Regions from separate parts of the Bacillus sp. 11C genome, predicted to be linked through region 2. Evidence: riboswitches for the same ligand, from Rfam matches in the RefSeq annotation. Region 2 holds a riboswitch; each other region holds the start of a gene.
What was found. Region 2 has a riboswitch for thiamine pyrophosphate ahead of tenA (thiaminase II). Riboswitches for the same ligand answer to the same signal wherever they lie in the genome.

Region 1: another riboswitch for thiamine pyrophosphate. It lies ahead of ACY3LV_RS08520 (acetylornithine deacetylase); the one in region 2 lies ahead of tenA (thiaminase II).
Region 3: another riboswitch for thiamine pyrophosphate. It lies ahead of thiC (phosphomethylpyrimidine synthase ThiC); the one in region 2 lies ahead of tenA (thiaminase II).
Region 4: another riboswitch for thiamine pyrophosphate. It lies ahead of ACY3LV_RS11355 (YkoF family thiamine/hydroxymethylpyrimidine-binding protein); the one in region 2 lies ahead of tenA (thiaminase II).

The regions. Positions count from the first base shown of each region.
Region 1 covers NZ_JBUPVZ010000004.1:307,779-315,218, forward strand. Annotated here, with positions in the region: gene ACY3LV_RS08490 (RNA-binding protein) at 1-356, opposite strand, end outside; gene ACY3LV_RS08495 (YggT family protein) at 418-690, opposite strand; gene sepF (cell division protein SepF) at 697-1,155, opposite strand; gene ACY3LV_RS08505 (YggS family pyridoxal phosphate-dependent enzyme) at 1,152-1,844, opposite strand; gene pgeF (peptidoglycan editing factor PgeF) at 1,851-2,687, opposite strand; gene ACY3LV_RS08515 (YlmC/YmxH family sporulation protein) at 2,850-3,095, opposite strand; gene ACY3LV_RS08520 (acetylornithine deacetylase) at 3,178-4,458, opposite strand; TPP riboswitch at 4,545-4,646, opposite strand; gene ACY3LV_RS08525 (ABC transporter ATP-binding protein) at 4,660-5,454, opposite strand; gene sigG (RNA polymerase sporulation sigma factor SigG) at 5,599-6,381, opposite strand; gene sigE (RNA polymerase sporulation sigma factor SigE) at 6,521-7,240, opposite strand; gene spoIIGA (sigma-E processing peptidase SpoIIGA) at 7,303-7,440, opposite strand, start outside.
Region 2 covers NZ_JBUPVZ010000007.1:186,435-193,874, forward strand. Annotated here, with positions in the region: gene thiF (thiazole biosynthesis adenylyltransferase ThiF) at 1-986, opposite strand, end outside; gene thiG (thiazole synthase) at 983-1,753, opposite strand; gene thiS (sulfur carrier protein ThiS) at 1,750-1,950, opposite strand; gene thiO (glycine oxidase ThiO) at 1,950-3,059, opposite strand; gene tenI (thiazole tautomerase TenI) at 3,043-3,660, opposite strand; gene tenA (thiaminase II) at 3,638-4,345, opposite strand; TPP riboswitch at 4,427-4,535, opposite strand; gene ACY3LV_RS12445 (monovalent cation:proton antiporter family protein) at 4,598-6,442, opposite strand; gene prpE (bis(5'-nucleosyl)-tetraphosphatase PrpE) at 6,675-7,409, shown strand; gene ACY3LV_RS12455 (RluA family pseudouridine synthase) at 7,420-7,440, opposite strand, start outside.
Region 3 covers NZ_JBUPVZ010000015.1:81,821-89,260, forward strand. Annotated here, with positions in the region: gene ACY3LV_RS17775 (hypothetical protein) at 1-424, opposite strand, end outside; gene katA (catalase KatA) at 853-2,304, shown strand; gene thiC (phosphomethylpyrimidine synthase ThiC) at 2,544-4,316, opposite strand; TPP riboswitch at 4,448-4,555, opposite strand; gene ACY3LV_RS17790 (Type 1 glutamine amidotransferase-like domain-containing protein) at 4,624-5,316, opposite strand; gene ACY3LV_RS17795 (hypothetical protein) at 5,609-5,806, opposite strand; gene spo0M (sporulation control protein Spo0M) at 5,950-6,726, shown strand; tRNA gene ACY3LV_RS17805 (tRNA-Leu) at 6,778-6,859, opposite strand; tRNA gene ACY3LV_RS17810 (tRNA-Leu) at 7,139-7,227, opposite strand; tRNA gene ACY3LV_RS17815 (tRNA-Cys) at 7,235-7,305, opposite strand; tRNA gene ACY3LV_RS17820 (tRNA-Gly) at 7,311-7,385, opposite strand; tRNA gene ACY3LV_RS17825 (tRNA-Gln) at 7,435-7,440, opposite strand, start outside.
Region 4 covers NZ_JBUPVZ010000007.1:3,748-11,187, reverse strand. Annotated here, with positions in the region: gene rsbRB (RsbT co-antagonist RsbRB) at 1-771, shown strand, start outside; gene thiX (HMP/thiamine ABC transporter permease ThiX) at 805-1,569, opposite strand; gene ACY3LV_RS11365 (ABC transporter ATP-binding protein) at 1,544-3,187, opposite strand; gene ACY3LV_RS11360 (ECF transporter S component) at 3,174-3,773, opposite strand; gene ACY3LV_RS11355 (YkoF family thiamine/hydroxymethylpyrimidine-binding protein) at 3,814-4,377, opposite strand; TPP riboswitch at 4,472-4,584, opposite strand; gene ykoG (two-component system response regulator YkoG) at 4,687-5,373, shown strand; gene ACY3LV_RS11345 (ATP-binding protein) at 5,377-6,738, shown strand; gene ACY3LV_RS11340 (PepSY domain-containing protein) at 6,738-7,415, shown strand.

The DNA of each region.
Region 1 (7,440 bases), on a different contig from region 2:
TTTTGCCGCTTTAAGCCTATGCCCATTAATGCACCAAGCAGAGAACGGTGATCTACTGAGACAAATTTTTCAGCATAACGGACGTTAAACGCCTGCAGTTCAAAATCCGACTCTTCCGGCGTGATGTACTCTGGATACAGAATCGCCCGTTTTCGCTCAGCTCTGCCATAGCCGCCGGAAAAAGCAAGCCCGACGTCTGCCTGTCCCGTAACAGCAGAGAGGATGACCTGCTCTCGGGGGTCTAAAAAGTCGGTCAGCTTCATCCTGTACTGTTCCTGGACAATGCTTTTCCATTCGAGCGCCTGATCAATAAAGGCCCGCTCGTCTTTTCTGAAGTGCTGATATATATCGCTCATCGTCTTTCCCTTCTATGTAAAGAGGCTTGGCTGCTGCCAAGCCCCCTATCAAACTGTCACTTTAAAACGCAATCATGCGATAAAGCCCCCACAAGCCGGTTGTCGCAAACCGAAGCACAAGAATAGCCACGATCGGTGAAATATCCAGCATTCCGATTGGCGGGATGATTTTTCTGAATGGTTCGAGATATGGTTCACAAATCGAAGCTAAAAAACGCCCGACAGCTGTTTCCCTCGTACTCGGCACCCATGACATAAAAATATATATGATCAGGGCAAATGAGTATATTGTGATTAATAAGCTTAAAACCGAAAAAACTTGATAAAGGATCATCTGGCTTTACCACCTCTGATGTTCGTCTTCAGATATGAGCTCAGAAATTGTGCCTGATACATCTACGTTATCAGGCGTGCAGAGGAAAATATCCGAGCCGATTCTTTGAATGTCGCCGCCGATGGCATAAACGGTTCCGCTTAAAAAGTCAACAATCCGCTTAGCCTGGTCATGCTGGATCCGCTGAAGATTGACGACAACTGCCCGCCGGTTCTTCAAATGGTCGGCTATTTCCTGTGCCTCCGCATAAACGCGCGGCTCACTCAACACCACTTTAGAGGATTTCTGAACACTTTGCAAGCTCACTACATTCTGTTTGCCCGCAGGTTTATGAGCTGCGTAAGCCGGCTTTTCTTTGTGCTCCTGCTGCTCCTCGTCAGATTCCCGCTCTGTCTCAATATATTCATATTCGTATTCTTCATCTTCCATTGAGAAAAAGTTTTTCAGTTTATTTTTCATACTCATTGCTGTACACCCCCTGTTTCATTTCCGACTAACGATGAGCCGATTCTAATATAAGTAGCCCCTTCTTCAATTGCAATTTCAAAATCATTTGACATGCCCATCGACAGTTCTGTACACGGAGCGTTCGGCTGTTTCAGCTCCTGAACCTGATGACGGAGTTCTCTCAGCGACCGGAAACAGCTTCTGACCTGATCTTGCTCATCAGTCAGTGGAGCCATTGTCATCAGTCCGGCCACAACGATATGTTCGAAACCGGAAAGCTCCTGTATGAATGGTATGACTTCTTCTTTTTTCATGCCGTGTTTAGAAGGCTCAAGAGAGGTATTGACCTGCACAAAGCACTTGACAGTACCTTCAGCCCGTTTTTCAATTTCTTTCGCTAATGAGAGCCGGTCTAAGGAATGGATATAGGAAACCGCATTGACAACGGCTTTTGCTTTTCTTGATTGCAGACTGCCGATAAAATGCCATTCCGGATTCCCTTTTATGATTTCCTGTTTGCGGAGCAGTTCCGCATCCCGATTCTCTCCGAGGCAGGTGATGCCCGCATCCACTGCCTCCTGTGCTCTTTCAGGCGATACATATTTTGTGACTGCAATAACCGTAACTTCATCGGAGCTGCGGCCCGATCTGTTACATGCTTCGTTTATTCGTTCGTTTATATGTCGTAAATGATCAACAACACGCAAGATCTTTTATGCCTCCTTCATTCCGATAAAGGACATCATTCGTCCAGTTTCCCCCTGATCGCGGCGGTGAGAATAGAAAAGTGACGGCTCACTTTCCGTGCATAAACCGCTGACAGAAATCTGTTCAGTTGCCAAACCGCTGTCGATCAGTATGAAGCGGTTCAGCTCTTTCAGATCAAGCTGATATTGTGCCTTTTCCGTCTGATTAACGGCACGTCCTGCCGAAACCGGCAATGCCCGGACAGCATCCATGACACGGTCGTCTACCGTATAGCATGCTCCGCTGATAGACGGTCCAATAACAGCATAAATGTCTGAGAGATTTGACCCTTCCTGCTCGGTCCATTGCTTCACCATTTCTCTGCCAATCTGTTTGACAGTGCCTTTCCACCCGGCATGGGCGACCCCGACAAGCGATTTAACCGGATCATAGAAGAAAAGAGGCACACAATCAGCAAAGCATAATGCCAAAAACACATTCTTTTCATTTGTGTAGAGCCCGTCCGTTGCTTTCAGAGCCGTGTGATACTCACGGGCGCCTTTTCCCCTATCTCTCTGCGTCACTTTTTGAACGCGATTATCGTGTGTCTGATCAGCAAATACCCAAGACTGCAAATCAATATTAAACATATCGGCAATATATTCGCGATTTTTAACTACATCTGCATCTTTGTCATGAACGTGCAATCCTGTATTTAACGATTCAAAAGGCTTTTGGCTGACACCGCCGTTTTTCGTCGTGAACCCGGCAATGACTTCTCTGTTGTTTTGATTCGTTTGTGTCCAGTCTTGTATCATGAGTGTCGAGGGTGTGGTAAGACTGAATGGGTGATATGTATTCATGATGATCCAACCTTTCGACAAACATTTAAAAAAGCGGAATTTCCCACTTATTTTACCACATCTTTCTGCATTCGTTGAGCGCCGATTTGCATATTTCTAAATGAAATGTGCCGGAAGAAACTGGACTTCCGGCATTTTCCAATCAGCAGCAGACAAGCAGGTTTATGCATGCGGTTCACTTAATCGGACCAAGATCACATCTTCCCCGATTTTTACTATATTTCGCCATGGAATGACTAATTCCTCTTCTTTTCCAAAAAATCCGAGAACCTTCCCATTCCCCCCTAATATGATCGCCTGAATTTTACCAGTAGTCACATTGATATCGATATCGCCAATGCTCCCCAGCTTTTTCCCGTTTGAGACATTGACAACATCCTTCACCTGAAATTCTGAAATGCTGATCATTCCATCACGTCCTTTTTCCGTCCTTTTTTCAAGTATATGAATGGGCGGGCTGAACCTTGTCAGCAAGAAGAAATTTTCATGGTTACTGTTCTTTTTTACCGCTGCACCATCTAATGATAAAATCGAGCATGATTTTTGTGTAATCCACCAGCTGCTCAATCGATACCTCCTCGTTCACAGAGTGTGCATTGTGCAGATCGCCAGGACCGTAGATCACGCTTGGAATCCCGGCATTAAACAGCCATCCCCCGTCTGTAACGGATTGAGAAACGTCAATAACCGGATGCTCCCGTTTCACTTCCTCATGAGACGCTGTAAGCGCTAAGACGCCTGGGTGGCTGGGGTCAACTTCCAGTGCCGGAAAAATTTCTCCTTTGTCTTCAATCATAGATGAGCCTCCCCACTTAAAAACAGGGCGGTTTTCCCTAAGCCAAATATCACTGTCGCTCAGCCGGTTGATGTAATCTTCTATTTCCGCTGCCACTTGTTCATGGGTTTCATTCGGGTAAAAATGGACCGTGATCCACAGGCGGCACTCGTCGGCTATAAAAGCCGCATGTCTGCCGCCTTCAATAACAGCCGGATTAATGGTATTTGTGCCGGGTTTAAAGCCGGGATAACTTTTCAAGATGGACCAGTGGCGCTCCAGTTCACCGAGTCCCGCAATGATTTTAGCCATTTTTTCAATTGCACTTGCCCCGAAGGTTCCTCCTCCAGCATGAATCATATTCCGTCTCGTTCCATCATGAAACGTTTGACTGCTTTTGATTTCGATCCAGCCAGTAATGACACCGCCTTGGCCTTGAATATGCATGTCGCTCGTATCGGCGACAATTGCAAAATCAGCGTGGTAGCCTCTCTTACAGCATTCAAGTGTGCCGGCTTCGCCGACTTCCTCCCCGATCACTGATTGCAAAATCAAATCACCTGGAAGTTCAATGCCGGCTTCATGAATCAATTTGACCGCAAACAGCACACACGCCAACCCGCCTTTCATATCTGAAGCGCCTCGTCCGATTAAGAAACCGTTTTTCTCAATTGGGTGAAACGGATTATGCTCCCACCCCTCATCCTCTTTTACCTCTGCCACATCTACATGGCCATTGATGATTAAGCTATGATAACCGGCTGAATCTGTCCCTTTTAGAAGACCCACTACATTTGGATCTCCCGGGTACACGTCCCATTTATCGATCGAGAATCCCATGTCATGTAAAAACCCTGCAATCCATGACTGGACGCCGTCTGTATTCCTTGCAGGCGGAGCAGGTGTCTGATAAGAGATCAGCGTTTTTGCAAGCTCAATCAGGTCCCCCTTTTGATCTTCCGCTTTTTTTAACAGAGAGTCTATTTGTTGATTCAATGTGATCCGCTCCTTTTCTTAAAAATCAAAAAGCCGTTTCATATGTTATGAAACGGCTCAATCAAAACAGACAGAGTCCTATGTACTCCGCTTTTTCACCGCTTCCCTCCGCTGGCATGATCCAGATCAGGTCAAAAGGGTTGAGACAATGTCTCTCTCAGCTTCGAAAAGCACCCCTAGGATGAATCTATGTGTTGTTTGTCAGGCATTCGTGATCGGCTCGGCTCTTGTTAAAAACGGCCGATCCTGATTCCATAATACATGGATTGGCGTATCAAAAAAAGCCGAAAGTATGTGATCAGTAAGCATTTCCTTTATTTCTCCGGATTTAAAGACCTCTCCCTGTTTTAACAAAAGGGCTTTGTTAAAGACCGGCAAAATTTCTTCCGCATGATGAGTCACATAAAGGATCGATGGCGCATTTTCTTTGTTTGCAATGTATGTAATCGTGTCTAACAATTTTTCCCGGGCAATAAAATCCAGCCCTGTGACCGGTTCGTCCAGTATCAGCAGCTCCGGATCCGCCATTAGCGCTCTTGCAATCAAGGCTCTTTGTTTTTCTCCTTGAGAAAGGGTTTCATAACGGCGGTCGGCATATTCAATTGCTCCCAAATCCTCTAACAAACCAATCGCTTTTTCCCTGATTTCCGCACTTGGCGTTTCATACAATCCAATTGAAGCGTAAGCTCCGCTCAAAGCAATTTCAAACGCTGAATCTGCCGGGTGCAATTTTTGCTGAAGAGCCGCTGAGACGAGGCCGATTTTCTGCCTGAGCTTCTCCCCAAGCTCGGTTTTGCCAAATTCATGGCCAAGCACCTGCATCTCGCCTGATGTTGGAAAATAATATGAACAAAGCATATTTAACAGTGCGGTCTTTCCCGCGCCATTCAGTCCGTACAGCACCCAATTTTCCTTTTCTTCCACCCTCCAATGGATATCCCTCAGTATCCACTTTCCATTTCGTTTTAATGAGACATTGTCAAGCTGCAAAATCATCGTGTTCCTCCTCTTTACTGCCTTCTATAATTGTTTAAATTTTCATAAAACTTTGTACGAACTAGGATACCTTATTTTTTCCAAAACGTAAACCGCCCGCAATAGAAAAGCCTTTAAAACAAAAATTGTTTTAAAGGCTTTTCATTATTGATGGATATTCTTATTCATTTGTTTGATAGCCGCTTTTTCAAGCCTGGACACCTGCGCTTGGGAAATCCCGATTTCCTCCGCTACTTCCATTTGTGTTTTCCCTTGGAAGAACCTCTTTCTCAAAATCATTTTTTCCCTATCATTCAGTCTTCTCATGCCCTCTTTTAAAGCCAGCTCTTCAATCCATTGTGAATCTTTATTGCGCTCATCACTAATTTGGTCCATCACATAGATAGGGTCTCCGCCGTCGTTATAGATCGGTTCAAATAGAGAAACCGGATCCTGAATGGCATCAAGCGCAAATACAATTTCTTCATGCGGTACTTCAAGAACTTTTGCGATGTCTTCTGCAGTCGGCTCCTTGCTTGTCTCACTGATTAACCGCTCTCTTACCTGAAGTGCCTTGTAAGCGATGTCCCGGAGTGATCTTGAGACACGAATCGGGTTATTATCGCGTAAATACCTGCGGATCTCTCCGATTATCATAGGTACAGCGTATGTTGAAAACTTAACATTGTGGCTTAGGTCAAAATTATCAATGGATTTCATTAGTCCGATGCAGCCGACCTGAAATAAGTCATCAACATACTCTCCTCTGTTATTAAATCTTTGAATGACACTTAAGACAAGACGCAAGTTCCCGTTTACAAGCTTTTCTCTCGCTGAATCATCGCCTTCATCCTGCAGCTGCCTAAACAGCTTTCTCATCTCTTCATTCTTGAGTACTGGTAATTTGGAGGTATCCACCCCGCAGATTTCGACTTTATTTCTCGACACTTTTTTCCCTCCCTACAGGAGCTGCTGTACAACGTTAAGTATCTCCTTGGGTGGGAAAAATATGCACTGCACTCAGATCGAAAAACAGTCGAATTCAGGAAATCCCTGTAAAATCAAGGGTTCTATACTATAAAAAATTTTACACCATTTTGTTGAATTCTTTTCTCAATCTTTTTATTATTCTTTTCTCCAGACGTGAAATATAAGACTGGGAAATTCCCATCATATCCGCTACATCCTTTTGGGTCTTTTCTTCTTCGCCGACAAGCCCAAACCGCAGCTCCATGATTTGCTTTTCCCTCTCATTAAGCTGTTCAAGCGCTTTTTTCAAAAGCTTTTTATCTACGTTAGCTTCTATGTCTTTTGTGATAATGTCATCGTCCGTGCCGAGCACATCAGAAAGCAAAAGCTCATTGCCGTCCCAATCAATATTAAGCGGCTCATCAAAGGAAACCTCTGACCGGATTTTGTTGTTTCTTCTTAAATACATCAGGATTTCATTTTCTATACAGCGTGAGGCATAGGTCGCCAGCTTGATTTTCTTTTCTGGATTAAACGTATTCACAGCTTTGATTAATCCGATGGTGCCAATGCTGATTAAATCCTCTATATTAATTCCTGTATTTTCGAATTTACGGGCGATATAGACGACCAGACGCAAATTGCGTTCAATCAAAATGGCGCGAGCCGCCTGATCGCCGTTTGGAAGCTTCATTAACAGAACCTGCTCCTCATCTTTAGATAATGGAGGAGGCAGAGCTTCACTCCCGCCTATGTAATAGACTTCATCACTTTTCAGCCCAAGTTTCATCAGCAGCTTATACCAGAGGTGCGTCAATCGCAATTTCAGTTTTTTCATCTTCCTCTCCCTTCTAAATGTCACGTCGTTTGAGTATGATAAGTAACGGACATTTGCGAACATTATGAGACGTGTTTGATGGTCTTGCCCGAAAGCATTTTCGGATGAATAATGGCGTCAAACTCGCCATCTGCAGATAGCTTTGTTGTGCTGATGCCGATTAAGCATTTATCCGCAGAAATCATTTCTTGTTTTGTCAT
Region 2 (7,440 bases):
GATTTTGCCCGGGCAATATCATTCGTTCCATGGATCAATGCTCTGCCGTCCCGGAACAGCACCATTTTCATATCAGCCGAACGGCAGGAAATTAAATACGGGTTCGCGGCTACATCAAGCCCGGCTTGCTTCAGTTGACCCGCCAGCACTTCAAGATCCGTTTCTTTTGTAAAGGATGATCTGATTTGCACCGTGTTCCTGCCGCACAATACAGCCGCTTTTGTTTGATTTTCATATGACAAAAACGGAAAATCCTTTGTGCCGCAGCTTGGGCATGAGTTCTGTTTGAGACCCGCCGCTTTCACCTCTGACCGCTCATTTTTCCATAGGTCAAAGGAGCGCAGCACTGGCTCGCAATTCTCTCCCGTCAGCAGCTTCAGCGCGTCTGTCACCTGAAAGACCGCTACCTGCAATACAGCCGGACTGATGATGCCGGCTGTGTCACATGTCGCTCCGCCAATCGGAAGTGTATCGAGCAAGCAATGCAGGCAGGGGGTCGATCCCGGCACTACAGTAAAGGTGAGGCCGTAGCTCCCTACACAGGCACCGTAAAGAAAAGGGATCCCTTCTTTGACCGCAGCATCATTTACGATCAGGCGGGTTTCAAAATTATCAGCCGCATCCACGATGATCGAAGCGCCCTTAATCAGCTCAAAGATATTTTCCGCTGTCACATCCAACACAAGGCCAGTCACATCAACATCGCTGTTAATTGAACGGAGACGATGCTCAGCAGCGGCCGCTTTCGGCATTTCTTTTTTGACATCATCTTCTGTATACAGCTGCTGGCGCTGCAGGTTGCTCCATTCAACGTAATCTCTGTCGGCAATCTTCACAGAGCCGACACCCGCTCTGACCAGCATTTCTGCACTGGCTGTTCCAAGCGCGCCGGCGCCGATAATCACGGCGCGCGCTTCTTTCAGTTTCTTCTGGCCGGCTGGGCCGATCGGAGCAAACAGCTCCTGTCTGGAGTACCTGTCCGTCATACAGGAAGACCTTCTCCCGGACTGCTTGCCGTTCCGTACTGCTTCCGCGGAATACGTCCCGCCTCATAAGAAAGGCGTCCTGCTTCCACCGCGAGCTTCATGGCATGAGCCATTTTCACAGGATCATTAGCGCCTGATACAGCCGTATTGAGGAGTACGCCGTCAGCTCCAAGCTCCATTGCGTATGCCGCGTCTTTAGGCGATCCGATTCCGGCGTCCACGATAACCGGCACTTTCGCTTGTTCAATAATAAATGACAGATTCAAAGGATTTAAGATTCCTTGCCCAGATCCGATCGGAGATGCCCCCGGCATGATGGCGTGAACGCCAAGCTCCTCCAGTTTTCTTGCCAGCACAACATCATCCGACGTGTACGGGAGCACGATAAATCCTTCTTCAAGAAGCTGTTCGGACGCCTTTAATGTTTCAACAGGATCAGGCAGCAAGGAACGGCTGCATCCGATGACTTCGACTTTAATCATGTCACAAAGCCCTGACGCTTTCGCCAGCCTTGCAATCCGAACCGCTTCTTCAGCGGTCCCGGCGCCCGCTGTATTCGGCAGAAGCGTGTATTTAGATAAATCAAGCTGTTCCAGAAAATTAGGCTGAGACGCTTCAAAAATGTTCATTCTCCGCACAGCAAATGTTAAAATATCAGACTCGGAAACAGCCACCGCTTCCTTTTGGATATCAAACGATGGGTATTTCCCCGTACCCAGCAGCAATCTTGATTGAAATGATTTCCCGCCAATAGTTAACATGCTCATCCGCCTCCTACAAAATGGACAATTTCAATGACATCGCGATCACAAAGCTCAACCTCGTGATAGTGTTCTTTGCCGATAATTTCTTTATTTCTTTCAACGATAACGATTTTATTTTCAAGCTGATAGGACGCCAGCAGATCTTGAATTGTACCTGTGTCTTTTTCCCATTTCACGTCTTTACCGTTCAGCTGTAGCATCATATCTGAACCGCCTCCTTGCGATCAATTCGGAATGCGTGCAGCCAGTCTTGATTGACCTCTATATTCATGATGAGATCACTGATCAAAGCCCCCGTTGCCGGAGCAAGCAGAATCCCATTTCTAAAATGGCCCGCAGCAAATAAAATACGGCTGTCCTCAGGGTGTCTGCCGATGTACGGTTTCCCATCCTTTGTTCCCGGCCGCAGTCCTGCCCAAAAACGATCCACCTTCATATTCTGAATGGCCGGCAGCATCGTTTTTGCTTTTTTCATAACAGATTCCAGTCCGCCAAGATCCGGTATTTCACTCCAGTCACCCGGCTTCATTGTCGCGCCGACAACCAGTCTGCCGCTTTTTCTCGGCACGATATAGCAATGGTCATGGTAAAGTGTTTTTGTCAGCGGTATATCATCATTCCAAACAGACAGGCATTCCCCTTTTACAGGGAAAAATGAGTTGTTCAGCCCGAGCTGTTTAAAAAACATTCCGCTCCACACCCCGCTGGCAACCGCGACATAATCCGCACATACGTTACCATTCGGTGTCTCGATGGACAGCGCTTCACCGTCACGTTCGACATGCATGACGGGAGTATGCTCAAAAATCTCCGCGCCAAGCGCTTTCGCTGCTTTCGCATATGCCTTGCAAACGAAATAAGGCTCAACATGCACATCATCCTGAATAAAGGATGCCCCGAAAATGTCACCGGACGTATACGGCTCTTTTTCTAAAACTTCTTCTTTTGTATGCCAGCTGACTGATTCCAAATCATCCATCTTCCTCAGCCGCAGCACGTCTTCTTCAGAAAACGCCAGCTTAAACATACCGCCGTTATGTCGACTGATATCAATACCAGATAATGGGTAAAGCTCTTCTCCAAGACCTTTGTACAGACGCTGGCTGTGCATGGCGAAGTCAAAAAACGCGTCACGTTCCTCGCACTCGGCATGGGCGCCAAGCATTCCGGCAGCGGCACTTGTTGTTCTGCCGCCCATTGTCCCGCTTTCAAACAATGCGATTGTTTTGTTTTCCTTTGCTAAATGATAAGCAATCGCGGAACCAATAATCCCGCCTCCAATGACTACTGCATCATAATGCCTTTTCATAGCGCATCTCCTTTAGCTTACGGGAATATCGTCTGGCAGCTTCCAAAGGGTCAGCGGAAGAGAAAATTCCTGACATGACAGCGATGCCGTCTGCTCCCGCTTGTTTTACGTCTCTTAATCTGTCTGGTGTCATGCCGCCGATGGCCATAATCGGGATGGACATCCGCTGTTTGATTTCTGACAGCAAGGACATGCCTCTGCCTTCAAGACCCTTTTTGCAATCCGTTTCAAACACATGGCCGAACAATACGTAGTCCGCATCTTCCTTTTCTGCTTGAACGGCTTCCTCCAGTGAATGCACTGACCGCCCGATATGAAGGTGAGGAAATCTGGCTCTGACCTGCTTCGGTGAAAAGCTGTTGCTCGGCAGCTGCACGCGATGAATAGATGAAAAAAGTGCAATATCCACTCGCCCATTCATGACCAATTTTCGTTTATCTACCCCGCCTTCAGAAACAAGCTCAAGCAGTTTCAAAATGTCAGCCGCCGATTTAGACCGTTCTCGAATGTGAATGTAATCAACTTCATTCTGAATCGCTATGATGACTCTCGCTAACGTTTCAACCGGCTTGCAGTCATCAGTTATGGCGTGAAGCTCCAAATTCCTCCACCTCTTTTATGCCGCGGTTAGACCAGCCTTCTTTTTGATAGGCCATTCCCCAAAATTGATACTCATAAAAGCTTGAAATAACAAAATTCTCTTTCATCTTGGCACGCACTTCCTCCGTGCTGTTTTCCGCCAGCTCATCAAAGCGATTGATTTGCTCTTCGACCTGCTGTCTGAACCAGTCACCGCCGTATGTGCTGATCCACTTCTGATAAATCGGATGCCCCGGATCACATGTCAGTAATTTCTCGCCAACCTCGTAATACAGCCAGTAGCATGGCAGCAGGGCCGCTAAGATCTCAGCAAAATTTCCGCTCAAAACCGAACGGTACATATGGGATGTATAAGAGTATGCTGTAGGAGACGGCTTAAAGGCCTTACGCTCTTCATCACTGATGTCCAGCAGCTCCGCAAACTCGCGGTGAAGCGCCATTTCCGCCTCATATGTACCTTGGGCGTGGCTTGCCATCCGGCCCGTTGTATAAAGGTCCTTCGCATAAGCGGCGCCGAACGATTGCACCTTGGCAAAATGCGTTAAATAATAAGAATCCTGAAGCACGTAGTATTTAAAACGGTCAATCGGAAGCGTTCCGTCACCGATTCCCTGAACGAACGGATGGACAAAGCTCCCTTCCCACCATTCTGCGGCTGCACTGCGGCATTCTTCTGAAAATTTCACACGTCATTCCCCCTGTCTGATAAATAAAAAAACCACTTTCCCGCAAGGAAAAGTGGTTTGGAATTGGCGTAGTAAACTAACACAAATACCGCTCCACTTCCCTACGCAGGTCTGAACCTGTTCAAGTTATGAGGGTCTAAAAGTCACACTTTTATCTCAGCCCTTATGAAGGACACCCCTAGTGGTTATACGAATACATATTGAATTGTTGTTGCACCTCTATATTAACACGAATCCCTATTTGGTCAAGGTTTATCCTTCTAATGTTTTCTTAAGTTCCATTACATACACCCTAGACCCGGTGACAATTAAGCGGTCTCCCAGTTTCAGCCTTGTATCCCCATGAGGAACGATGCTGTCCACACCTCTAAAAATCCTGACAAAGATGACGTCTCCTGTAAAAGGGAATTCCCGTAAAATCACACCGTCGTACGTGCTGTTTTCCATATTAATTTGATACAGAGAAGACTCTTGGTTCGTGAGCAGCTTCATGACACCAGGCGCTTCTATTAGCGCGCGAAGCAGCGTTTTTGTCGACAGCAGAATAGAAAAGATGTTGATTCCCTGCTCCTTCAAAGTTGCTTCATTTTCGGGTGATCCCACGCTGGCAATGACTCTTCCTGTTCCTTTTTCTTTTGCAAGTAACGCAATGTCCGCATTCATGTCTTCATTCCCAGTTGCGACAACCAGGATATCTGCATCAAAAATGCCCAGTGATTCAAGCGTCTGGTGTTCATAGTCAGAGATGGCTTCAACGGTAAATACTGATTCTGACAGCTTTTCCTCCGCATTCTCTTGATAGACATGCACAACACGCACGTCATACTCCTCTTCCGGCAGTTCAAGAGTAACCGGCAATGTCATTTGGTTCGCGCCGATAAACGTAATTGTCTTTTTCTCCTCCGGGTGCTCTTCCCGTGTGTATAATTTTTTAAATAAGACCGGCGAAAAAATACTGGCAATGACGGCTACTAACGTCAACGCTCCTGACATATTTGCGCTGATCACGTGAAGCTGCTGTCCGATTGTCGCAGCGGCAATCACGAGCGAGAGCGTTGATGTCAGCAGGAAACCAGACGCCAAAGTGGTTCGTTTATCATACCACTTCTTCAAGTACAGGACAGGAATGATTTTGCTGACTAACAGCGCCAAAAGCAGAAGCGGGATCATGATTAAAATTTTCGGATCTTGGAAAAGGGTCCAAATATCGAGCTTCACACCGACCATTACAAAGAAAATCGGAATTAAGAACCCGTAGCCGAATGAATCCAGCTGCTGAACAAGTTCTTTGTTTGGCGAAAGAAGGGAAACGAGAACCCCCGCTAAGAAAGCGCCGAGAATATTTTCCGCCCCAAGTGATTCAGACAGGGCAACCAGTACGATAATTAACGTAAAAATGGCACGCGTCCCGATCTGAATCGTCCCTTTTGACATCGACTCAACAAATGAGCGATGTTTAAAGACCCGGCCGAAAAAGTAAAGCACCACTCCGGCTGCAAACAGGATCATCAAGAGCCACATGTTCCCGCTGTCTTCTCCGTATAGAGAAGAAAACACAGCAAGAAGAATCATCGTGACCAAATCAGCAATCACGGCAACAAGCAAAATAATCTGCCCGATATTTGAATTCATAATCCGTTCTTCTTTTAACGTTGGAACGACAACACCTAACGAAATCGTTGAAATAATTAGCGTCATTAAAAACGCATTTTCGATAAATCCTGCCAAGACGAACCCATAGGACAGCAGCAATGATAAAATAAATATACCGGCAAAAATAATGGACGCCGTAGCAAACGTATTAGGCGCCGCTTTGCCGTTCGGCAGGAGCTGCTTTTTCTTTCCTTTCTCAAACGATGAAAAATCAATTTCAAGCCCGCTTAAAAACATTAAAAAGATAAATCCGAGCAAAGAAAGCGTCTCAAGCCATGTATCACCCTCGACAACTAAATTAAGACCGCTTTTTCCGATAATCAGCCCCATAATGATTTCTGCAACAACAACCGGGATCGTCAGTTTAAAGCGGTGCAAAAGGATGGGTGTTAAAAATGCAACGATAAGTACAACAACTAAAGATGCGACAGATGAATGCGCCATAATCAGAACCTCCTTTTTAGGTCAGGGTTATTTCAGTTCTCAATCAAAGAACAAAACCTCATTTTTTAAAAAACATAACGCGATTTTAACAAGGATGATGATAAAAAATAAAGTAAAAAGGTCTTATTCCTGTTTAGAAAATAATTCTTCTATAATTTGCACATAAAAGCCTGTGATGACTCACAGCACTTTGCTCCATAATAAATAAAACAATCGGCAAGGAGGATCACGCATGGCTTACGATATAATCAGCGATATTCATGGCTGCTATGATGAAATGATGGCATTAATCCAAAAGCTTGGCTATACAATGAAAAATGGAGTGCCTGTCCACGAAGAAGGCAGGGTGCTTGTTTTTGCCGGAGATTTAACTGATAGAGGACCAAAATCGATTGAGGTCATCCGCTTTGTAGCCGGCGCTTACGAAAAAGGCGCTGTACGTTATGTTCCGGGAAATCATTGCAATAAGCTGTACCGCTACTTAAAAGGAAACCCCGTGAAAGTGATGCATGGCCTCGAAACAACAGCGGCAGAGCTTGAAGAATTTTCTACAGAAGAAAGAAAAACAGTCAGCGAACAGTTTATGAAGCTGTACGAAACGGCGCCGCTTTACGACATCTTACATAACGGAGAATTAGTTGTCGCCCATGCTGGCATAAAGGCTGACGATATCGGAAAATTTACCCGCAGAGTGAAAGACTTTGTGCTTTACGGCGATGTGACGGGTGAAACGTATCCGGACGGCAGGCCTGTCAGACGTGATTGGGCTGCATCCTATAGCGGAAGCGCTTGGGTGGTATACGGCCATACACCTGTGAAAGAGCCCCGGAAAGTCAATCGCACCATCAACATTGATACAGGCTGCGTATTCGGAAATAAACTGACAGGCTTTCGCTTTCCAGAACTAGAGACCGTCTCTGTTCCAAGCTCCCTGCCTTATGACGAATCAAGATTTCGCCCAATATAAAAGGAGAGAATTACGGATTCTCTCCTTTTAT
Region 3 (7,440 bases), on a different contig from region 2:
ATACAGGTTTTTCGAAAGAAATCGGTTTAGCCGACGAAATCTTCTGAGTCACTTCCTGTGCCGCGCTATCATCACGCCGAAACGACGAATCAGCCACAATATTTCCTTGTTTATCCACAATTCCAAAATGAACGGTGCTCAGTTTATTCTTACCTTCTCCCTCCTCATTCTCAAAGTAAACAAATTGTAATGAATCGGGTTTTTCCTCCGAGTAATCTGCACTTACCGGTCCAATGGTTTCAACAAGCTTTCCGTTTTGATAATGCTCTATATACATTTCAGCTCCAGAAATGCTATCACTGATATTTGCGACCTCGGCAGTGAAGGTTTGGGAGGCTGCAACATCCATTCTATTTTTTTCGAGATCTGACATATCGGCCTCTTTGATTTCCATTTGTTTTGTATCTTCGCATGCTGACAGCATAGCAATCAGGCAAATAATTGTTGTGCTTATCAATGTTTTCAGAAAATCAGCTCCCTTCTTTACATATCATACCATGTGTTCAAGGGCTGTGTTTTACTTAAACCTGCGCCTTATTGGCAGAAGCAAAAGCCAAGTCTGCAAAATAAACACTTTTCTAAGTGAGGATACCGGTCATAAACCAACTCTATTTATGCGAGATTTTGTCTGCCTGTTTATCACTTACTCTGCTTGTTTCGCAAATAGAAAAGAAAAAATCATGATCACACAAATTTTCATTGTTTTAAAACCTGTTATGACAGAGGTTTATCATCATTTTCAATACTAGATATCGCTTAATATAAATAACTATTTTATAATAATTATAATATGATATTGACTTTTTACTTAGAGATGATATTATGTTCTTATAAATTCCAAGAGGTGATCACATGAGTTCAAATAAACTGACAACTAGCTGGGGCGCCCCGGTTGGAGATAACCAAAATTCAATGACTGCAGGTTCTCGCGGACCAACTTTAATCCAAGATGTACATTTACTCGAAAAATTGGCCCATTTCAACAGAGAACGTGTTCCTGAGCGTGTTGTTCACGCTAAAGGAGCAGGCGCTCACGGATATTTTGAAGTAACAAACGATGTAACAAAATACACGAAAGCCGCTTTCCTTTCTGAAGTCGGCAAACGCACACCGTTGTTCATCCGTTTCTCAACAGTTGCCGGTGAACTTGGCTCGGCTGACACAGTTCGCGACCCGCGCGGATTTGCCGTTAAATTTTATACTGAAGAAGGAAACTATGACATCGTCGGAAACAATACACCGGTATTCTTTATCCGCGATGCGATTAAGTTCCCTGATTTCATCCATACACAAAAAAGAGATCCAAAAACACACTTAAAAAACCCTACAGCTGTATGGGATTTCTGGTCACTTTCACCAGAATCGCTTCACCAAGTGTCGATTCTGATGTCTGACCGCGGGATTCCTGCGACACTTCGCCACATGCACGGCTTTGGAAGCCATACATTCAAATGGACCAATGCCGAAGGCGAAGGCGTATGGATTAAATATCACTTTAAAACAGAACAAGGCGTGAAAAACCTTGATGTTAGTACCGCTGCAAAAATTGCCGGTGAAAACCCAGATTATCATACAGAAGATCTTTTCAACGCGATCGAAAACGGTGATTTCCCCGCATGGAAACTATATGTGCAAATCATGCCTTTAGAAGATGCAAATACGTATCGCTTCGATCCGTTTGATGTCACAAAAGTTTGGTCTCAAAAAGACTATCCGTTAATCGAAGTCGGACGCATGGTTCTCGACAGAAATCCGGAAAACTACTTTGCAGAAGTAGAACAAGCGACATTCTCACCTGGAACACTTGTGCCTGGCATTGATGTTTCTCCGGATAAAATGCTTCAAGGCCGGCTGTTTGCTTATCATGATGCACACCGCTACCGTGTTGGCGCAAACCATCAAGCGCTGCCAATCAACCGCGCACGCAACGAAGTCAACAATTATCAGCGTGACGGACAAATGCGTTTTGATAACAACGGCGGCGGATCTGTATATTACGAGCCTAACAGCTTCGGCGGTCCGAAAGAGTCACCTGAGGATAAACAAGCAGCATATCCGGTAGAAGGAATCGCTGACAGCGTAAGCTATGATCACAACGATCACTACACACAAGCCGGTGACCTCTACCGTTTGATGAGCGAGGATGAGCGTGCCCGCCTCGTTGAAAATATCGTAAACGCCATGAAGCCGGTAGAAAAAGAAGAAATCAAACTTCGCCAAATCGAGCATTTCTGCAAAGCCGATCCTGAATACGGAAAACGCGTGGCAGAAGGCCTTGGATTGCCGATTAAAAAAGATGCTTAATAGAGATGCAAAAACCCGCTGTGCAATTAGCGGGTTTTTTATTTAGTTACGCACTTCGTATGCTTCATATCAATTTCCTCCATGGGCATCGTTACTTCATAACCTCTCGTTTGTTTTCAAAATCAGAGCTTAAACGGCAAAATCTTATTCCCATTAATACAAAAAAAGGCCCTTATCTAAAAGATAAGAGCCTTCGGTGCCCCGATCAGAAATGCTGAAATTAATTCGCTGGCAATCTTTTATTTATAAAGCTGGCTGCCTTGATTTACAAATTCTTCGGCTTTTTCTTTCATCCCCTCTTCGATGGCATCCCATTCACTAAGCTCTTTGTCCTTCGCATAGTCCCGAATATCCTGAGAAATTCTCATGCTGCAAAACTTCGGACCGCACATTGAACAGAAATGAGCGGTTTTCGCTCCTTCTGCCGGCAAGGTTTCATCATGGTATTCAAGCGCTCTTTCCGGATCAAGAGATAGATGAAACTGGTCACGCCAACGGAATTCAAAGCGGGCTTTCGATAAAGCGTCATCCCGTTTTTGCGCTCCGGGATGCCCTTTGGCAAGATCAGCGGCATGCGCAGCAATTTTATATGTAATGACTCCTTCACGTACATCATCACGATTAGGCAGCCCCAAATGCTCCTTCGGCGTTACATAACAAAGCATGGCTGTTCCATACCAGCCGATCATCGCCGCTCCGATCGCTGAAGTAATATGGTCATAGCCCGGCGCAATATCTGTCGTCAGCGGTCCTAAGGTGTAAAAAGGCGCTTCTTTACAAATGTCCATTTGTTTATCGACGTTCTCTTTAATTTTATGCATCGGCACATGCCCTGGTCCCTCAATCATCACCTGAACATCATGCTTCCAGGCAATTTGCGTCAATTCTCCGAGAGTCTCCAATTCAGCAAACTGCGCTTCGTCATTGGCATCAGCGATTGATCCAGGGCGAAGCCCATCCCCAAGAGAGAAAGCAATATCATACGCTTTCATGATTTCACAGATTTCTTCAAAATGAGTATACAAAAAGCTTTCCTGATGATGAGCCAGACACCACTGTGCCATAATCGCTCCCCCGCGTGACACGATTCCCGTTGTCCGTTTGGCGGTTAACGGCACATACCGCAGCAAAACACCCGCGTGAATCGTAAAATAATCCACTCCCTGCTCTGCCTGCTCGATCAGCGTATCACGGTAAATCTCCCACGTTAAATCCTCCGCTACGCCGTTTACCTTTTCAAGGGCCTGATAAATCGGAACAGTTCCCACAGGCACGGGGCAATTGCGGATAATCCATTCACGCGTCGTATGAATGTCTTTTCCGGTAGAAAGATCCATCATCGTATCCGCTCCCCAGCGAATGGCCCACGTCATTTTTTCCACTTCTTCTTCTATAGATGACGTAACCGCTGAATTCCCGATATTCGCATTAATCTTCACATGAAAATTCCGGCCGATAATCATCGGTTCGCTTTCAGGATGATTAATATTTGAAGGAATGATCGCCCGGCCGCTTGCTACCTCATCTCTGACAAATTCGGGAGACACATGCTCGCGGATTGCGATAAACTCCATCTCAGGTGTAATGATCCCCTTTTTGGCATAATGCATTTGTGTGACATTTTGGCCTGCTTTCGCCCGCAGCGGTTTCCGCTTTAGTCCTGGGTAGCTTACGTTTAGGTTTGCTTTTTTATAACCGTTATCTTCTGGTTTGATCGCCCGTCCCTCATATTCTTCGACATCGCCGCGCTCACTGATCCATTTTTGGCGGAGAGGCTTTAATCCTTCTTGAATATGAATGGTCACATCAGGATCCGTATAAGGTCCGCTTGTATCATAGACACGCACAGGCGCGTTTTCCTCTTCGCCGAACGACCCTGTCGTCGGGCTCAATGCGATTTCCCTCATCGGCACTTGGATGTCCGCAGAAGAACCCTCCACATATACTTTCTTGCTACCCGAAAAACTCGACATAATAGAAATGTTGGCTTGCTGCACTGAATTGTTTTGCATCACTGATCTTCCCCTCTCTTCGTTTGAAAGGACAAAATCAAGCCCATAACCAGCACAAAAAACCGGATTCAAATGAATGAACCCGGTTACAGTCAGAAAGAAACTTATTATTGCCCAGCACGACAATAATAAAAACAATTTCTCTACTTCCCCACGCTGGTACGAACCAGATCAGGTCCAAAGGGTTAAGAAGCTTACCTTCTCTCTCAGCCCGAAAACGGGCACCCCCAGTAACTATTGATTTCGGACTTATCTTAACATAAAACCAACCTAAAAAAAAGAGGAATATATAAAATATTCAGCTAATTCACCCCAAATATTTGACCGGCAGCGGAGTTTCAAATATTTCATGTTCACCCCTCGTCACCCGATATACCTTTGCACCCGGTCTTGAACTCACTGTCTGAAACAGCTGATTATTTATGAAATGGAGAGCCGCTCCATCTTCCGCCGCATAGCCCTCGCACAAGAATTCGTTACATATCAGCTGATGGTATATCGGTCTCCGATCCTTCTCACCGTCATAATGAGGACAAAAGCTTCCTTGCAAAAAGCCTAAACTTTTCATACTTGTCAGCGGTCCGGCTGAATCCGTCACCCCTTCTGCAAACCAGCAGATCGCACCGGCACTTAATCCAGCTAGAACCACACCGCTCTTCCACGCCTCTCTGAGAATAAGATCCAGCCCCCACTCCTTCCATAGCACAAGCATATTCCGTGTATTCCCCCCGCCAACATAAATCACGTCCTTTTCCATAACAAAAGAAGTTAAATCTGTTGACGGCGGCTTAAATAAGGATAAATGAGATGGCACACAATCCAATGTTTGAAATGTATGATAAAACCGCTGAACATAGTTTTGGGAATCACCGCTTGCCGTCGGCAAAAAACAAATACGAGGCGTCTTCCGTGCCGATTGATTCATGATATATCGATCGAGGGACAAATTTTCTGGCTCCATCGAAAAACCTCCCCCTCCCATCGCAATAATCTGTTTCATCATCCCACTCCCCGACAAAATTTGTTATTCATTATAGCATGACACAAGCCTAAATATTTTTTTATCAGAAAGAGCTAGAACATTAAATTCCTAACGATGATTTATAGCCCGAATCAAACCTAACAGCAACTAAAACCAGCATAAAATAAAAATTGCGCAGAACAGAACTCGCAAACCCAGACCTCAGAAAGCGTTGCATGAACAATTAGTTACAGTTGTTCATTTCATAGAGAACTGTAACAAAGTCATAAAAAAAGACGGTGTCTCATTTATGGGACACCGTCTCTTCCTTTTATTGCTCCACTCTTTGTAAAGCCTCGTTTACCGTTTCTTTTATAAACGCGTCTTCACCGCTTAATGAGTCTAAACTGAGATCACCATTTCTCAGCCTTTCGGAAATATTGTTTATATCCTCTTCTACCGTGATTTGCAGTTCACCAGCCAAAAACATTCTATGTAATTCATCAGCAACCAGACTTTCTTTATTCATTTCAACTCCGCTCCTTTGCTTTAAATTATTCTTAGTCTGTCCCAAGACTTTACGAATATAGGAAAAAAGTATGAATCAAACGAATCTTTTTTCCTCTTTCTTACGTATATCTGTTGAGAAAAAGAAAAAGGGGAAGATCTAATATGTCATTTTTCAAGAAGTTTGCGGCAAGTGCCGGAATCGGTGCTGCAAAAGTAGATACAATTTTAGAGAAAGACGCCTATTATCCAGGAGAAGAAGTACGGGGAACTGTCCATGTCAAAGGCGGAAAAATCGCTCAGGACATCCGCTACATTGACTTACAGCTTAATACACGGTACGTCATTGTAAAAGACGATGAAGAGCACCGTAAATACGCTACAATCCATTCTTTTCGGGTCACTGGTTCATTCACCATTCAGCCTGGTGAAGAGCATCAATTTCCATTCTCATTCACTCTCCCTCTTGATACGCCGATCACTGTAGGGAAGGTAGAAGTCGCCGTAGTGACAGACCTTGATATTCAAGGCGGTATCGATAAATCCGACCATGACCGCATTTACGTTGAAGCGCATCCCTGGATTGAAAGTGTGCTGGAAGCAATCGAAAACCTGGGCTTCCGCCTGAACGAAGCAGACTGCGAACAAGCGCCCTACTTCCGGCGCCGACTTCCATTTGTTCAAGAATTTGAGTTCGTCCCAACATCAGGCTACTATCGTCAGATGCTTGATGAATTAGAAATTATTTTCCTTTTAGACGAAGACGGTTTAGACATGATTATCGAAGTCGACCGCAGAGCAAGGGGCCTGCGAGGATGGCTTGAAGAGATGTATAATGACGGAGAACAGCTCGTACGCGTCCGCTTCAGCCAATCAGAGCTTGAAGATGCAGAAGAGCTTGAAGAGGTGTTAGAAGAGATCATAGACCAATACGCTGAATAAATTATAAAAAAACAAAAACCCGTTTCTACATAAGAAACGGGTTTTTCAGTATACCGGTGGCCGGGGTCGAACCGGCACTCCAGAAGGAACACGATTTTGAGTCGTGCGCGTCTGCCAATTCCGCCACACCGGCAAGTTTTACGTCGTATCTAACCGACGAATATAAATATATCATGGATCTTATTAAGTGTCAACGAATTTCAAAAAAGTTTTTTTGGAAAGATAATAATTAAAAAGTGTTAAGAGACTTGGCTAAACATAATGGCTAAAGCAGCTTTATGATCATGTATCAGAACTTCTGCTTATGATAAATCAAAGCAATAAAAAAATGATCTACACAAGTAGATCATTAATATGATTAGTTATAATGATAAAACAAAAACACCAATTCGACTTATCATGTAAGTAAAATTGGTGCCGAGGGCCGGACTTGAACCGGCACGGTAGTCACCTACCGCAGGATTTTAAGTCCTGTGTGTCTGCCAATTCCACCACCCCGGCAAAAGAAAGGCGACACCCGGATTTGAACCGGGGATAAAGGTTTTGCAGACCTCTGCCTTACCACTTGGCTATGCCGCCGTAATTGGAGCGGAAGACGGGATTCGAACCCGCGACCCCCACCTTGGCAAGGTGGTGTTCTACCACTGAACTACTTCCGCATCTTAAGGGACTTAATACATGATATGCAATTGATATAAAAAAGTGAGACTGGGC
Region 4 (7,440 bases), 180 kb from region 2:
TGGATTGAAACGATGGAAGAAAGCGATCCGAATTCGATTTATGCCTTACATAATGCATCTGTAACGGAAGAATTGAAAGAACAGGACAGAGAATTTTACCGGCATCTGAATGACATGTATGTTTTACCGGAAAAACAATTTCTCGAAGAATTTCGAGTGTGGGTCATTGAGCTGACGAACGATCAAAAGCATCTCGACACTCCGGTTCAGTATGTGATTCGGGAGTTTATGAGAAACCGGAGATTATATACGAAGTATTTTGAGAAGTTCGCAGAAGAAAATGAGTCGGCGTTTGAACCGGGAGAGAAACAAAAATGGGCCGATTTGATTGTAAAAGTTTTTGATTTTACCATTTATACATTCGTCGATCACGCTGAAGCAAATGCCAAACAGCAATTAAACGCCCAGAGAGAAATGATATTGGAATTAAGCTCGCCTATCATTACCCTGAGCAAATCAACAGCTCTGCTGCCGCTTGTCGGTGACATTGACACTGAACGTGCAAAGTTTATTCTGGAAAACACGCTTCATGCTTGTGCAAAAAGACGCGTGGAGCATCTGTTAATCGATCTATCAGGTGTGGTGGTGGTTGATACGATGGTGGCGCACCAAATCTTTAAATTGATTGAGGCGCTCACTTTAATCGGTGTCAGGTCAACCCTGTCAGGAATCAGGCCTGAAATCGCGCAAACCGCTGTACAGCTGGGGATTGATTTTTCGAATATTACAATTAAAACCAATCTTGCCCAGGCATTAAACTATCATCAATAAGAAAAAAATCCGCTATCAACCGATAGCGGATTTTTATGAGGCAAAACATAGGGATACGAGTAAAGATCCTGCGAATAACAAGAGAACGAGGCAAAAGAACAGCCAATCGCGGCGGTTTACGGTCAGTGTCCGGTAATATGTCCGGTTTCTGCTTCCTGTAAAACCTTTTGATTCCATCGCAAGCGCTGTCCGTTCCGCTTTTCTGATGGCGCTGGCCAACAGCGGGATGGTATACCGCTTTAGCGCGCTGATTTTCTCAATGAAGCCGCTCTCTGCCGCTCCTCCTCTGATTTTATGAGCCTGCTGGATCAGCTGGATTTCATCCTTTAACAGCGGAAGAAAACGAAAGCCTGCAATGACCCCGTATGCGAGCTTTGGTGAGAGCTTGCATTGCTGGACAAGGCTCAGCATAAATAAAATGGGATCGGTCGTAAAGACAAACATCATCGATAACGCGGAAAAGCACAAAATACGAAACCCGAGAGAAATGCCGACAGAGACATTATCGCTGTTGATTGAGATAGGGCCTGCTTGAAACAAGAAATTATCCGGAGTTGTCGGGACCTTGCCAAAAACAGCGGCTGTCCATACGCATCCGAATGCCAAAATCAAAAACGGAATCGTAAACAAAAACCATTTTTTTAAAGGGATTCTGGCCGCCAATAGGACACCGGCAACGATGATGATATAAAAACACACAGGAGTGTAAGGATTGTAAATAAACGACAGCATGACGACACACAAAAAAACCGCCGCGGCTTTCACTGTCGGATTAATGAGATGTAACGGCTGCTTCATCACGCACCTCCTCTTGGTAGGCCATCCATTCATATAGAAGGGGGAGGGTGAGCTTTGCTTTTTGGACAAGCCCTTTTTCCTGAGAAAATAACTGCGCTGGAGATCCGTCAAAAGCTAGATTCGTATCATGGAGAACAAGCACGCTGTCGGCATACGAAGAGACAAGCTCCATATCGTGCGTAATCATAAGGACAGCGGTTCCTTCTTCCTTAATACGCCGAATCATATCCATGCATTCAGCCGCCGTATGGGCGTCCTGGCCAAAGGTTGGTTCGTCTAATAATAAAACCTTTACATCATGCATGAGCATAGTAGCGACACTCAGGCGCCGTTTTTGTCCTTGGCTGATCGCAAACGGATGATGATCAGCCAAATGCGCAAGACTGAAACGATCCAGCAGATGGTGCGCTTTTTCCTTAGTTTCAGCATTTACTTTTTGACCGAACATCAGCTCGTCATACACCGTATTGGTGACGAACTGATGCTCCGGGTTTTGAAAAACAAATCCCAAACGTTTTCGCAGTTCTTTTTCTTTATATGAATGCAGCGGCTGATCATATAGAAGAATCTTGCCGCTTTGCGGCTTCATAAGACGTGCGAGAACAGATAAAAGCGTCGATTTACCAGTGCCGTTAGGGCCGACAAGCGCCGTCAAAGAGCCTTCGTGCAATGAAAAGCTAAGGTCTTTGAAAATCGTCTGATGTCCTCTTGCGAATGAAAGGCCGCTGACTTCCAGCACACTCTTCCCAGAAGGAGTTTCTTTCTTTTCTGCATACTCGGCAGGAAAAGGCTTTTTGAACAGCGTTTCCTTTGATAAAGTAAACGGCATACTGCATTTTTTCTGCAGATCAGATACTTTTGGAATCGCGATGCCCATTTGCTTTAGGGTTGCCGCTTCGTACTGAAATAGATCTTGCGTTCGGCCATCCAGCGCTTTTTTTCCTGCTTTGTCCAGCACGATCGTTCTTTCAACCCAAGGCGTCCAGTCATCAAGCTGATGCTCAATGACAAGGAGGCTGAAGCCTTTATCACGCTGAAGATCTTTCATCATGTGAACGAACTCCCGCGCTGAATAAGGATCTAGAAGAGAAGTCGGCTCGTCTAACATAATGAGCTCGGGTTCCATGGCCAGTATACAGGCAAGAGCAACTTTCTGTTTTTGTCCCCCTGACAAAGTGGATATTGTTTTTTCTTTTAAATGAGCAATACGTAATTTTTCTAAAACGGCATCGATCTTCTCCGTCATCTCTTCTTTCGGAATCTGCAGATTTTCCAGCCCGAAAGCGATTTCGTCCTCCACCGTCAGCATGCAAAACTGCTGATCGGGGTCCTGAAAGACGACCCCGGCATACTGGGCTACCGTTTCGGAGGCTCCAGGGTCTGTGACCGGCTTTTCAAGTAAAAATACATGCCCCGACTGTGTGCCGTCACAAGCCTCCGGGTAGAGACCGTTTAAACAAAGGGCGAGCGAGCTTTTTCCGCATCCGCTCGGTCCTAGCAATAAAGCGCATTCTCCTTTTTGAAGCTCAAACGAAATATTTTGAAAAACCGGGTTCGCGTCTTCTTCATAAGAGAAGCTGAGCCTGTCAACCGTGAGAAGCTTATCAAAGGCTTGCATGTTCTGATACCCGTTTCCGTTTCTTTTTCAGTTCCTTTCCGAGTGCCATTCCGTTTAGCACGCCCGTATAAGCGAGAGAGTCGCTGACAGCCTTCCCGAGAAGTCCCGCAAGAAGTGCGCCGGAAGCAAGACGGATTATAAACAAAATGAGAAGATAACCTGGTGAATAGGCAATATAGCCAGAAACAAATAGATTATAGATAAAGCTGGCTACTGAAGATCCCATTCCTGCCAGCATAAGTACAGGCAGAGAATATGCTTTCCAGCGCGTCGCGAGAAATACAGCTTCAGCCCCGAGACCTTGAACGATGCCGACGACGATGACCATCGGGCCAGATGGATTTCCCAGCAGGCATTCAACGAGAGCGGCTATGACTTCAGAAACTAGCGCTGCTCCGGGTTTTCGAATAATGTACGCGGCGATGATGGAAACGATAAACCAAATACCGAAAATAGGTTCATAAGCGATTGGACCGAACATACCTGCAAGTACGTTTCCAAAATGCGTAAATAATAAATAAACCACGGCAAAAACAATACTGATAACGGACATAATGACAATTTCTTTTACTTTCCAGCTTTTCATTTTATCCCTGCTTTCTGTTTTTTCTAGATGGACTGTTAGCCTAAACATTCACAGTCATGGTTACGTGCTTTGTTTGCTTTCCAGCCATACGGAAAACGGCTTCCAATGTCCTGAATACGTCATGCGCATCCCCGTCAAGCTCACTCGCGTAATGGACACCTTGTACGAAGGTGCCTTCTGCTTTCGCAATGTCGACAGCTTCCATGATCAAGCCCATATAATCGGGCTCATTCATCGGATAAAGGGCAAATTGGCACGGCGCTTCCGCGTTCAGGCTCCGGACAGCATCTTCATTGACACGATTATCGTCTGCGGAAAGATATGTATCTCCTTGTGTGTCGCCCGGGCATCCGATGGAAAACGTGCCGTTCATGACGATGTGTTTTTCGCTGTTTGCCGCGTTAAGATAAATGGCTTTGGCTGCATCGAATACATGATCAGCCGATCCTCGTAAGATTGTGCTGATATGGTCGGTTTTCGTCCAAACCTTAGATGTGTCGGTTTTTTTCAGTGCAGACTTGATCACATTGATAAAATCATCTGTCATCGGATATAAAGAGAACCGAAAACCGGCGATTCTGCTTGTACCGCATATTTGCTGCATTTCTTTCACCTCTTGTTTTTTGGTAAAATAAAAAACTGCATATTCTAAGGGAATATGCAGTAAGAGATCGATTAAGCGCACAAAAAATACACCATTCGGTCAACCTGCACTTCCCCACGCTGGTATTATCCAGATCGGGTCATAAGGGATCAAAGCGCGTTACTCTCGCGCTTTATCTCAGCCAAAACAGCACCCCTAGTGCTTTCCGTATACAATTTTTTATGTTGACATCATAATAGATGATAAGAATCATTTTGTAAACCAAGAAATCATTTTTTTCATATCGAGTCAGGAGAGGGATGATCGGATTTGGAAAAAGGACACATATTAATTGTGGAAGATGAAGAAAAAATCGCCAGAGTGCTTCAGCTTGAATTGGAGTATGAAGGTTACAGCGTTACCATGAAACACAATGGTACGGAAGGGCTGAATGCGGCAGCGGAAGGCGGGTATACCTTGGTGCTTCTTGATGTTATGCTTCCGGGACTTAGCGGCCTGGAGGTGCTGCGCCGCTTGAGAAAAACGGATTCGCAAACACCGGTCATTTTATTAACGGCGCGCGACAGTGTGCCTGATAAGGTAACTGGACTGGACATCGGTGCCAATGACTATGTCACAAAGCCGTTTGAAATTGAAGAATTACTTGCCAGAATCAGGGCGGCACTGCGCCAAAAAGGGACAAAAACAAAAGATATTGACACCTTTCTTACTTATGACGACTTACGGGTGAATGAAAAAACACGTGAAGTGAGACGCGGAGACAAAGAGGTGGAATTAACGCCGCGGGAATTTGATTTGCTCGTCTATATGCTGAAGCATCCGCAGCAAGTGCTGACACGGGAGCAGATTTTAAGCTCAGTATGGGGATTTGATTATATTGGTGATACAAATGTCGTGGACGTCTACATCAGATACATCAGAAAAAAGTTGGATTATCCTTACGAAAAACAGCTGATCCATACGATTCGCGGGGTTGGCTATGCCATTAAGGGGTAAAAAATGAAGCTAAAGACCAAGATTCATCTATACACATCACTATCGCTGTTACTGTTATTAATTCTGGTCCATACCGCGGTCTATCTCATTTTTTCATCCGCCCTGACATCAAAGGATGCGGCCCGGCTTGCAGATGAGACCAGTAACATCGCCGAAGCACTGCATGCTGCTGAAACAGAAGGAGTGGCTTTGCAGGACATGCTGCAGGCCTATCTTCCGGCAAACGGCATGGTCCGTGTTGTGAATGGAGATCAAAAAGCCGTTATGACGATGACAAAAGAAAAAGCGTATAAAGATTTCCCTCTCGCTTTTCATAGCGGTGAAACTGCAGATGTAAGGAAACATGACGGCAAACTGTTTGCTGAAGCTGCTGTTCCGGTTATTTGGACCGATGGGCAAGTGGTATCTCTTCAGCTGGTTGAAAGGCTGGAGAACACAGAAGAGAGTCTGTTTCTGCTGAAAATCATCTTAATCGCTGCGAGTGCTGCTGTCTGTATCGCTTCTTTTTTTGCGGGAAGCTTGCTCGCCCGCCGGATCATCAATCCAATCAGGCGATTAATGATGACGATGAAAGACATACAGCGGGAGAAAGCATTCAAAACGATTTCCTTGGAAGGACAGTCCCACGACGAGTTATATCAGATGGGGCTGACGTTTAATGAGATGGCGATGATGCTGAAAGATCATTACGATAAACAGCAGCAATTCGTTCAAGATGCTTCACACGAATTGAAAACCCCGCTCACGATTATAGAAAGCTACAGCAGCCTGATGAAGCGATGGGGGGCAAAAAAGCCGGAAGTGCTTGAGGAATCGATAGAAGCCATTTATTCAGAAGCGCTGCATATGAAAAAACTGACCAATCAGCTTCTGACGTTGGCCAAAAGCCACGAAGGCATTGAGCTTGATCTGAAAACAATCGATCTGGTTGAAGTGTCGCGCACTGTCATGCAAACGCTCCAGCCTGTCTATCAGCGTGACATTTTTCTTGAAACAGATAAGGAGAGCCTGTTTGTAATAGCTGATGAAGAACGCATCAAGCAGCTGCTGACCATTTTGCTCGATAATGCCATTAAATATAGTGAAAAAGCCATTGTGATGACAGCCAAAACGAGGAATGGGCTGCCGTTTCTGTCAGTAAGGGATGAAGGCATCGGAATACCTGAGGAGCATATCCCGCACCTGTTCGAACGGTTCTACCGAGCGGATGAGGCACGAAACAGAAAAACAGGCGGAACGGGTTTAGGCCTTTCCATTGCCAAGCAAATCGCCGATGAGCACGGCCTTGAGCTGTCTGTAAAAAGTACGCCGGAACAAGGAACAGCTGTCACCATGGAATTCAGAGAACAGAATGGGGGAGGCTGATGAACAAAACAATCAAAGCAATTTCTGCTGCAGCGGCGGTTTTAGCCATCATCATCTGTGCGGTTCTTATCATTCGGCAAACCCATGAAGATGTAATGTCAAAGAAGGCTGTCGTAAAAAAAGTCGAAGCCTCTTATGAAGGCGAAATCACGAATGTAACACAATCAAAGGATAAAAAAACATATGATATGACCCTTGAAAATCCAAAGGGAACTTATTTTATAAAAGCTGATGCAAAATCGGCAGACATTCTTTCGATGAACAGAGTTAAAGAGATGAATCCATCTGTCATGACAGAAAAAGAAGCCGAGCAACTCGCACTTGAGCGGGTCCCGGGAACCGTCAAAAAACAAACACATCAGAATCGTGTTGCCACATATACCATTCAAAAAAAAGACGGAAAAACATACGAAGTGAAGGTAGACATGCAGGAAAAAGCAGTTGTGTCTGCTGACCAAATCAGCAGTAAAGACCAACCCAAAACACCGATTACGGAAAACGAAGCGAAAACCATTGCAGAGAGAGAAACGGGCGGGACGGCGGATGACGCAGATCTCGAAGAAAGTGGGGGCACTCTCATCTTTGAAGTGGATGTTGATCTTCCGGATGATAAAGAAGCGACAGTGAAAATCAATGCCTACACCGGAAAAGTTGCGAACATTGTGTATGAAGACTGACGTTTTCTCATCAAATTCTCATCTT